4 regions of the Streptomyces sp. NBC_00887 genome follow, and region 1 is predicted to be linked to each of the others. Evidence: riboswitches for the same ligand, from Rfam matches in the RefSeq annotation. Region 1 holds a riboswitch; each other region holds the start of a gene.
What was found. A riboswitch is a leader RNA that binds a small molecule or an ion and turns the genes downstream of it on or off. The one in region 1 is predicted to bind thiamine pyrophosphate.

Region 1 (2,173 bases):
ACGGGCCACGTCGGTCACCGAGTACTGCAGATCACGGGGCGCGTCGGGCGCGTACGCCACAACCACCCCTTGACCGTCCCTCAGTTGCCTGGTCGCGTCGGGCTGGATGATCTCGACGAACGTACGGCCCTTGTCCTTGCCGGTCGTCACCTCGACCGTGGCCTTCTTGCACAGCCCCGACTGCTCGTTGACCGCCTCACGCCCCGAGGGTGTCGAGGTGTCGCCGGTGGGCGGCACCTGCGCGGCGTTCACGTCCGCGCAGTCCACCCTGGCGATCTCCACCACCTTGCCCTGCTGGGTCTGCCGGTCGAAACCGACACCCGTGCGCTCGTGGGAGGGCGCGCCGCCCGGCCAGAAGGCCACGAGACCGACCAGGACCGCGGCGGCGAACGGGATCAGCACCGCGGCGATGACCTTGCGCAGATGCTTGGACACGGGCGCGGCGGGGCCGTGGCTGTGGCCCGGTGCATGGCTCTGCGTACTGCCGGACCGGGGGCCGTGCGGTTCGGGGGCGCTGGGGGAGGACGTCACCGGGCGATCATCCCAAGAACGGGAGAGGCCCTCTGGCCAGCACGCCAGGAGGGAGGCTAGCGTGGAGGCACCTTTGCACACGCGGGAGCTCGGAGCACCGGGCTGAGAGGGCGCTGACCTCCGTATATCCGTACGGGACACGCTGCGCCGACCGCCGAACCTGTTACCGGGTAATGCCGGCGTAGGGAGTAGGTCTCATGACCACAGCGGACGCACGCACGCCTGCCTCGAAGCAGAACGCCCAGAATGCGCAGGACGTGGCGAACAGCGAGGCCGGGAAGTCCATCGGCTGGCACAAGGGGTACGTCCAGGGCTCGCGCCCGGACCTCCGGGTGCCGGTCCGTCAGGTGCACCTCACCAACGGCAAGGACGTGACGCTCTACGACACGTCGGGGCCGTACACCGATCCCTCCACCGAGACCGATGTCCGTCGCGGGCTCGCGCCCCTGCGGGAGAACTGGATCATCGCCCGCGGCGACACCGAGGAGTACGCGGGCCGCCCGGCGCGTCCCGAGGACGACGGGCTCAAGCACACGTCGCCGCGCGGCGGCCTGCGCAACCTCGACGCGGTCTTTCCCGGCCGCCCCCGTCAGCCCCGCCGCAGCCGCGACGGGCAGCCGGTCACACAGCTCGCCTATGCCCGCCGCGGCGAGATCACTCCGGAGATGGAGTACGTCGCGATCCGGGAGAACGTGGAGCCCGAGGTGGTGCGCGAGGAGATCGCGGCGGGGCGGGCCGTGCTGCCGGCCAACGTCAACCACCCGGAGATCGAGCCGATGATCATCGGCAAGCGGTTCCTGGTGAAGGTCAACGCCAACATCGGCAACTCCGCGGTCACCTCCTCCATCGAGGAGGAGGTGGACAAGATGACCTGGGCGACCAAGTGGGGTGCCGACACGGTCATGGACCTGTCCACCGGCCGCAACATCCACACCACGCGCGAGTGGGTCCTGCGCAACTCCCCCGTGCCGATCGGCACCGTTCCGCTCTACCAGGCACTGGAGAAGGTGGACGGCCGGGCCGAGGAGCTGACCTGGGAGATGTACAAGGACACCGTCATCGAGCAGGCCGAACAGGGCGTCGACTACATGACGGTGCATGCCGGGGTCCGGCTCCCGTACGTCCCGCTGACGGCACGCCGCAAGACCGGCATCGTCTCCCGCGGTGGCTCGATCATGGCGGCCTGGTGCCTCGCGCACCACAAGGAGTCGTTCCTCTACGAGCACTTCGAGGAGCTCTGCGAGATCCTCGCGGCCTACGACGTGACCTACTCGCTCGGTGACGGACTGCGCCCCGGTTCCATCGCCGACGCCAACGACGAGGCGCAGTTCGCCGAACTGCGCACGCTCGGTGAACTGAACTCCGTCGCCAAGCGGTTCGGCGTCCAGACGATGATCGAGGGCCCGGGCCACGTCCCGATGCACAAGATCAAGGAGAACATCGACCTCCAGCAGGAGATCTGCGAGGAGGCGCCGTTCTACACGCTCGGCCCGCTGACCACCGATGTCGCCCCGGCGTACGACCACATCACCTCGGGCATCGGTGCGGCGATGATCGCCTGGTGGGGGACGGCGATGCTCTGCTACGTCACGCCCAAGGAGCACCTGGGGCTGCCGAACAGGGACGACGTGAAGACCGGCGT
Region 2 (2,173 bases), 1.6 Mb from region 1:
ATGTGCATCTCCTCGCAGGCCGGGTGCGGGATGAACTGCCCGTTCTGCGCGACCGGGCAGGCCGGCCTCGACCGCAATCTCTCCACGGCCGAGATCGTGCACCAGATCGTGGACGGGATGCGGGCGCTGCGTGACGGTGAGGTCCCGGGCGGGCCCGCGCGGCTCTCCAACATCGTCTTCATGGGTATGGGTGAGCCCCTGGCCAACTACAAGCGCGTCGTCGGGGCGATCCGGCGGCTGACCGACCCCGAGCCGGACGGCCTCGGACTCTCGCAGCGCGGGATCACCGTGTCCACGGTGGGCCTGGTGCCGGCCATGCTGCGCTTCGCCGACGAGGGCTTCAAGTGCCGTCTCGCCGTCTCGCTCCACGCCCCGGACGACGAGTTGCGCGACACCCTCGTTCCCGTGAACACGCGGTGGAACGTCCGGGAGGTGCTGGACGCGGCGTGGGAGTACGCCGAGAAGTCCGGCCGCCGCATCTCCATCGAGTACGCGCTGATCCGCGACATCAACGACCAGGCATGGCGGGGCGACCGGCTCGGCCGGCTGCTCAAGGGCAAGCGCGTGCACGTCAACCTCATCCCGCTGAACCCGACGCCCGGTTCCAAGTGGACCGCCTCGCGGCCCGAGGACGAGAAGGCGTTCGTCGACGCGATCGCCGCTCATGGTGTACCCGTCACGGTCCGTGACACCCGTGGTCAGGAGATCGACGGGGCCTGCGGACAGCTGGCGGCCTCCGAGCGCTGACAAGGTTCCGGGGACGGGCGCCATCCGGCCGGAACGGCGTGATCCGGCCGGTGTAGCCTGGCCCGGAAATCAACTTCATATTCCGACAGGGGAGCGCCACAGCGCTGAGAGTGCGGCACCGAGCCGCAGACCCTCTGAACCTCGCCCGGGTCATTCCGGGTAGGAAGTTCGGACCTTACTCAAGCTGTTGCGCCCTGCCCGCTCGCCGAGCGGGCAGGGCCGCGTCTCTTCCTGGTCACGTCCAGGAGGAATCACATGAACACCACCACGAAGTGCGCCGCGACGGCGCTGGCCGCCGCGCTCGGCGTGACCGTGCTCGCGGGCTGCGGCGGATCCGACGACGACGCCTCGGGTTCCGGGAACTCCAAGGCGTCCAAGACCGTGACCCTCGTCAGCCACGACTCCTTCAACGCCTCGGAGGCGGTCCTGAAGGAGTTCACGAAGGAGACCGGCTACACGGTCAAGGTGCTGAAGAGCGGTGACGCCGGTGCCGCGCTCAACCAGGAGATCCTGACCAAGGGATCCCCCCGCGGCGATGTGTTCTTCGGCATCGACAACACGCTGCTCTCACGAGCCCTGGACAACGGACTGTTCACCCCGTACGAGGCGAAGGGGCTCGACCGCGTCGCGGCCGACACCCAGCTCGACGCGGACAAGCACCGGGTCACGCCCGTCGACACCGGCGACATCTGCATCAACTACGACAAGAAGTACTTCGCCGACAAGAAGCTCGCGCCGCCGCAGTCGTTCGACGACCTGCTGAAGCCCGCGTACAAGAACCTCCTCGTCACCGAGAACGCCGCGACCTCCTCGCCCGGCCTCGGCTTCCTCCTCGGCACCGTCGCCACGTACGGCGAGGACGGCTACCAGGACTACTGGAAGAAGCTGAAGGGCAACGGCGTCAAGGTCGTCGACGGCTGGGAGCAGGCGTACAACGAGGAGTTCTCCGGCTCGGCGGGCGGCAAGAAGACCAAGGCAGACCGGCCGCTCGTCGTCTCGTACGCCTCCAGCCCGCCCGTCGAGGTGCTGTACGCGGAGCCGCAGCCCACCGAGGCACCGACCGGGGTCGCCACCGGAACCTGCTTCCGCCAGATCGAGTTCGCCGGCCTGCTGGACGGTGCGAAGAACGAGGCGGGCGGTAAGGCGCTGCTGGACTTCCTGATCAGCAAGCAGTTCCAGGAGGACATGCCGCTCAACATGTTCGTGAACCCGGTCGCCGAGGACGCGGAGCTGCCGGAGCTCTTCACGAAGTTCGGTGCGACCGTCGACAAGCCGACGACCGTGGCCCCGGAGAAGATCGCCAAGAACCGTGAGCAGTGGGTCCGGTCGTGGTCCTCGCTCGTCGTGAAGTAGCCGCGCGTCCCCCGCGCGGGGGGAACGCGGCGCGGCTCGGCCTGATGGCCGTGCCCGTCGCGTTCTTCGCGCT
Region 3 (2,173 bases), 2.1 Mb from region 1:
CAGTGCCGTCGGGCCCAGCAGCGGGGCGTTGTCCGGAGATGCGGGACGCAGGCCCGCGCGGGTCTCGGTCAGCGGCAGTTCGGTGATGCCCGGCACCAGCTCGTGGGCGTCGCGCAGCAGTTCGTAGACCCCGCCCGCGGTGACCGTCGTGTCCCAGCCCATCTCCTCGCTGGTCGCGCCCACGACCAGCTCGCCGTTGGCGCGCGGGACGAGGTAGACGTGACTGCCGCGGACCACGGCCCGTACGGTGCGGCTGAGGAAAGGGGCGTACGCGGGCGGCACGGCCAGACGCAGTACCTGCCCCTTGACCGGGCGGACCGGTGGTACGACCTCCTCGGGGACCCCGGCGAGTCTGCCGCTGAGACTGCCGGCGGCCAGCACGACCTGGTCGGCGCTCAGCTCCGTACCGTCCGCGAGGACCGCTCCGGCCGCCCGGCCGCCCGTCACGCGGAGCCGCTCCGCCCGGGCCCGGTGGAAGACCACACCGGCCCGCTCACACGCCGTGACCAGGGCCGAGGCCAGCCGGCGGGGATCCACCTGGTGGTCGCCGTCCGCCCGCAGTCCGCCGCGCACGCAGGGGGCCAGCATCGGCTCCAGCCGGCGGCACTCGCGGCCGCTCAGCCACTCCGACGCCAGCCCCGAACGCTGCTGCAGGGCGTGCAGCTCCCGCAGATGGGCCCGGTCGTCGGAGTCCAGCGCGACCGCCAGCGTGCCGCAGGCACGGAAGCCGGTCTCCTGCCCGCTCGCTTCCTCCAGCTCGGCCACGAACGCCGGATAGCGGGCGGCGGAGGCGACATTGAGGCCGAGCAGCGTCTGCTCGCCGTAGTGGAGTTCGGTGACGGCCGCGAGCATGCCGGCCGCGACCTGGGCGGCACCGCCGCCCGGTTCGGGATCGGCGACCGCGACGGACATGCCGCGCCCGGCCGCCCGCCAGGCGGTCACCAGGCCGATGATGCCGCCCCCGACGACCAGGACGTCGGATCCGTTCTCGGAGATGCGCATGGGCGTCCAGCCCCTCCCTTCGCCGGCATGACCCGGATCAGGTTCGTACGGTCGGAGGCCGTCCAGCCTCCCTCTCAGCCCGGTGCGTCCGGGCTCCCGCGAGTGCCTTACGTTGGCCACCCTAAACCCCGCAACCCGCAGCCAGTAAGGGAGCAGCCACCGTGGCCCGTTCACTCGACGGACTCGTCCTGTCGCCCGTCGCGGACCAGGCACCCGGCCAGGTCGGCACCCGCACACGCTTCACCTACCGGGAGCGGGAGGGACGGGTCTGGGCCGAGTACGCGGGCGGTGACGTCGTCCGCGGACATCTCGTCGGCACCAGGGAGGGCGACACCCTGGACTTCCGTTATGTGCAGCTGAAGCAGGACGGAACGACCTCCGGCGGCCACTGCGTCTCGACCGTCACGGAACTCCCCGACGGCCGGGTGCGGCTGGAAGAGCGGTGGGAGTGGGAGTCCCAGGAGGGCAGCGGGACGAGCGTGGTGGAGGAGCTCGACACCTGATGGAACGTCAGGTGATTAGGGTGGCCGGGTGAGCGAGCAGACGGAACAGCGGGAAACGGGACAGCAGCCACGCCGGGTCGTGGTCGTCGGCGCCGGCATGGCAGGCGTGCAGACCGCCGTGGCCCTGCGCGAACAGGGCTTCGCCGGCCAGGTCACCCTGATCGGCGCGGAACCGCACCAGCCCTACGACAGGCCGCCCCTGTCGAAGGCGGTCCTGCTCGGCAAGGCCGAGGACTCCGCCTTCGACGTCGACTTCGAGGCGCTTGACATCACCCTGCGCCTTGGCCTCGACGTGAGCGGACTGCGCGCCGACGCACACGAACTGGACACCCCCGAGGGCCCCGTCCCGTACGACGTGCTGGTTCTCGCCACCGGGGCCGAGCCCGTCGTCCTGCCCGGCTCCGAGGGCGTTCCCGGTGTCCATCTGCTGCGCACCGTCGACGATGCCGCACGGCTGCGGCCCGTCCTGGAGCGGCAGCACGACGTCGTGGTCGTGGGAGCCGGCTGGATCGGTGCCGAATTCACCACCGCGGCCCGTGCCGCGGGCTGCGCGGTCACCGTCGTCGAAGCAGCGGAACGCCCCCTCGCGGGCACCCTGCCCGCCGACGTCGCCGCCCCGATGGCCCGCTGGTACGCCGAGAGCGGAGCCGAACTCCTCACCGGCGCCC
Region 4 (2,173 bases), 3.7 Mb from region 1:
ACCAGCACGTCGTACGGGACGGGGCCCTCGGGGGTGTCCAGTTCGTGTGCGTCGGCGCGCAGTCCGCTCACGTCGAGGCCAAGGCGCAGGGTGATGTCAAGCGCCTCGAAGTCGACGTCGAAGGCGGAGTCCTCGGCCTTGCCGAGCAGGACCGCCTTCGACAGGGGCGGCCTGTCGTAGGGCTGGTGCGGTTCCGCGCCGATCAGGGTGACCTGGCCGGCGAAGCCCTGTTCGCGCAGGGCCACGGCGGTCTGCACGCCTGCCATGCCGGCGCCGACGACCACGACCCGGCGTGGCTGCTGTCCCGTTTCCCGCTGTTCCGTCTGCTCGCTCACCCGGCCACCCTAATCACCTGACGTTCCATCAGGTGTCGAGCTCCTCCACCACGCTCGTCCCGCTGCCCTCCTGGGACTCCCACTCCCACCGCTCTTCCAGCCGCACCCGGCCGTCGGGGAGTTCCGTGACGGTCGAGACGCAGTGGCCGCCGGAGGTCGTTCCGTCCTGCTTCAGCTGCACATAACGGAAGTCCAGGGTGTCGCCCTCCCTGGTGCCGACGAGATGTCCGCGGACGACGTCACCGCCCGCGTACTCGGCCCAGACCCGTCCCTCCCGCTCCCGGTAGGTGAAGCGTGTGCGGGTGCCGACCTGGCCGGGTGCCTGGTCCGCGACGGGCGACAGGACGAGTCCGTCGAGTGAACGGGCCACGGTGGCTGCTCCCTTACTGGCTGCGGGTTGCGGGGTTTAGGGTGGCCAACGTAAGGCACTCGCGGGAGCCCGGACGCACCGGGCTGAGAGGGAGGCTGGACGGCCTCCGACCGTACGAACCTGATCCGGGTCATGCCGGCGAAGGGAGGGGCTGGACGCCCATGCGCATCTCCGAGAACGGATCCGACGTCCTGGTCGTCGGGGGCGGCATCATCGGCCTGGTGACCGCCTGGCGGGCGGCCGGGCGCGGCATGTCCGTCGCGGTCGCCGATCCCGAACCGGGCGGCGGTGCCGCCCAGGTCGCGGCCGGCATGCTCGCGGCCGTCACCGAACTCCACTACGGCGAGCAGACGCTGCTCGGCCTCAATGTCGCCTCCGCCGCCCGCTATCCGGCGTTCGTGGCCGAGCTGGAGGAAGCGAGCGGGCAGGAGACCGGCTTCCGTGCCTGCGGCACGCTGGCGGTCGCGCTGGACTCCGACGACCGGGCCCATCTGCGGGAGCTGCACGCCCTGCAGCAGCGTTCGGGGCTGGCGTCGGAGTGGCTGAGCGGCCGCGAGTGCCGCCGGCTGGAGCCGATGCTGGCCCCCTGCGTGCGCGGCGGACTGCGGGCGGACGGCGACCACCAGGTGGATCCCCGCCGGCTGGCCTCGGCCCTGGTCACGGCGTGTGAGCGGGCCGGTGTGGTCTTCCACCGGGCCCGGGCGGAGCGGCTCCGCGTGACGGGCGGCCGGGCGGCCGGAGCGGTCCTCGCGGACGGTACGGAGCTGAGCGCCGACCAGGTCGTGCTGGCCGCCGGCAGTCTCAGCGGCAGACTCGCCGGGGTCCCCGAGGAGGTCGTACCACCGGTCCGCCCGGTCAAGGGGCAGGTACTGCGTCTGGCCGTGCCGCCCGCGTACGCCCCTTTCCTCAGCCGCACCGTACGGGCCGTGGTCCGCGGCAGTCACGTCTACCTCGTCCCGCGCGCCAACGGCGAGCTGGTCGTGGGCGCGACCAGCGAGGAGATGGGCTGGGACACGACGGTCACCGCGGGCGGGGTCTACGAACTGCTGCGCGACGCCCACGAGCTGGTGCCGGGCATCACCGAACTGCCGCTGACCGAGACCCGCGCGGGCCTGCGTCCCGCATCTCCGGACAACGCCCCGCTGCTGGGCCCGACGGCACTGCCCGGCCTGCACCTCGCCACCGGCCACCACCGCAACGGGGTGCTGCTGACGCCCGTCACCGGTGACGTGATGGGCCAAGTGCTGGCCACCGGCGAACTGCCCGCAGAGGCGCGCCCCTTCGCGCCGAGCCGCTTCGCGTCCTCCGGCCGGGGTCCCGCGTCACCGAACCTCTCCCCCGGAGCCCTCACTTCAGCACCTCAGGAGCAGCCCGCATGACCGAGCCCCTGCCCACCGCCGCTCCCGCACCTGCGTCCGCCTCCGCATCCGGGCCCGAGTCGGTGTCCCTGTCCGTCAACGGGGAGCAC

Region 2: another riboswitch for thiamine pyrophosphate. It lies ahead of OG844_RS19225 (thiamine ABC transporter substrate binding subunit); the one in region 1 lies ahead of thiC (phosphomethylpyrimidine synthase ThiC).
Region 3: another riboswitch for thiamine pyrophosphate. It lies ahead of thiO (glycine oxidase ThiO); the one in region 1 lies ahead of thiC (phosphomethylpyrimidine synthase ThiC).
Region 4: another riboswitch for thiamine pyrophosphate. It lies ahead of thiO (glycine oxidase ThiO); the one in region 1 lies ahead of thiC (phosphomethylpyrimidine synthase ThiC).

The regions. Positions count from the first base shown of each region.
Region 1 covers NZ_CP108788.1:5,821,332-5,823,504, reverse strand. The annotation lists gene OG844_RS26620 (YibE/F family protein) at 1-531, opposite strand, end outside; TPP riboswitch at 603-736, shown strand; gene thiC (phosphomethylpyrimidine synthase ThiC) at 729-2,173, shown strand, end outside.
Region 2 covers NZ_CP108788.1:4,252,009-4,254,181, reverse strand. The annotation lists gene rlmN (23S rRNA (adenine(2503)-C(2))-methyltransferase RlmN) at 1-747, shown strand, start outside; TPP riboswitch at 825-931, shown strand; gene OG844_RS19225 (thiamine ABC transporter substrate binding subunit) at 1,003-2,100, shown strand; gene OG844_RS19220 (ABC transporter permease) at 2,145-2,173, shown strand, end outside.
Region 3 covers NZ_CP108788.1:7,878,505-7,880,677, forward strand. The annotation lists gene thiO (glycine oxidase ThiO) at 1-1,002, opposite strand, end outside; TPP riboswitch at 1,000-1,112, opposite strand; gene OG844_RS35935 (hypothetical protein) at 1,164-1,505, shown strand; gene OG844_RS35940 (NAD(P)/FAD-dependent oxidoreductase) at 1,603-2,173, shown strand, end outside.
Region 4 covers NZ_CP108788.1:2,124,142-2,126,314, forward strand. The annotation lists gene OG844_RS09670 (NAD(P)/FAD-dependent oxidoreductase) at 1-266, opposite strand, end outside; gene OG844_RS09675 (hypothetical protein) at 364-705, opposite strand; TPP riboswitch at 757-869, shown strand; gene thiO (glycine oxidase ThiO) at 867-2,084, shown strand; gene thiS (sulfur carrier protein ThiS) at 2,081-2,173, shown strand, end outside.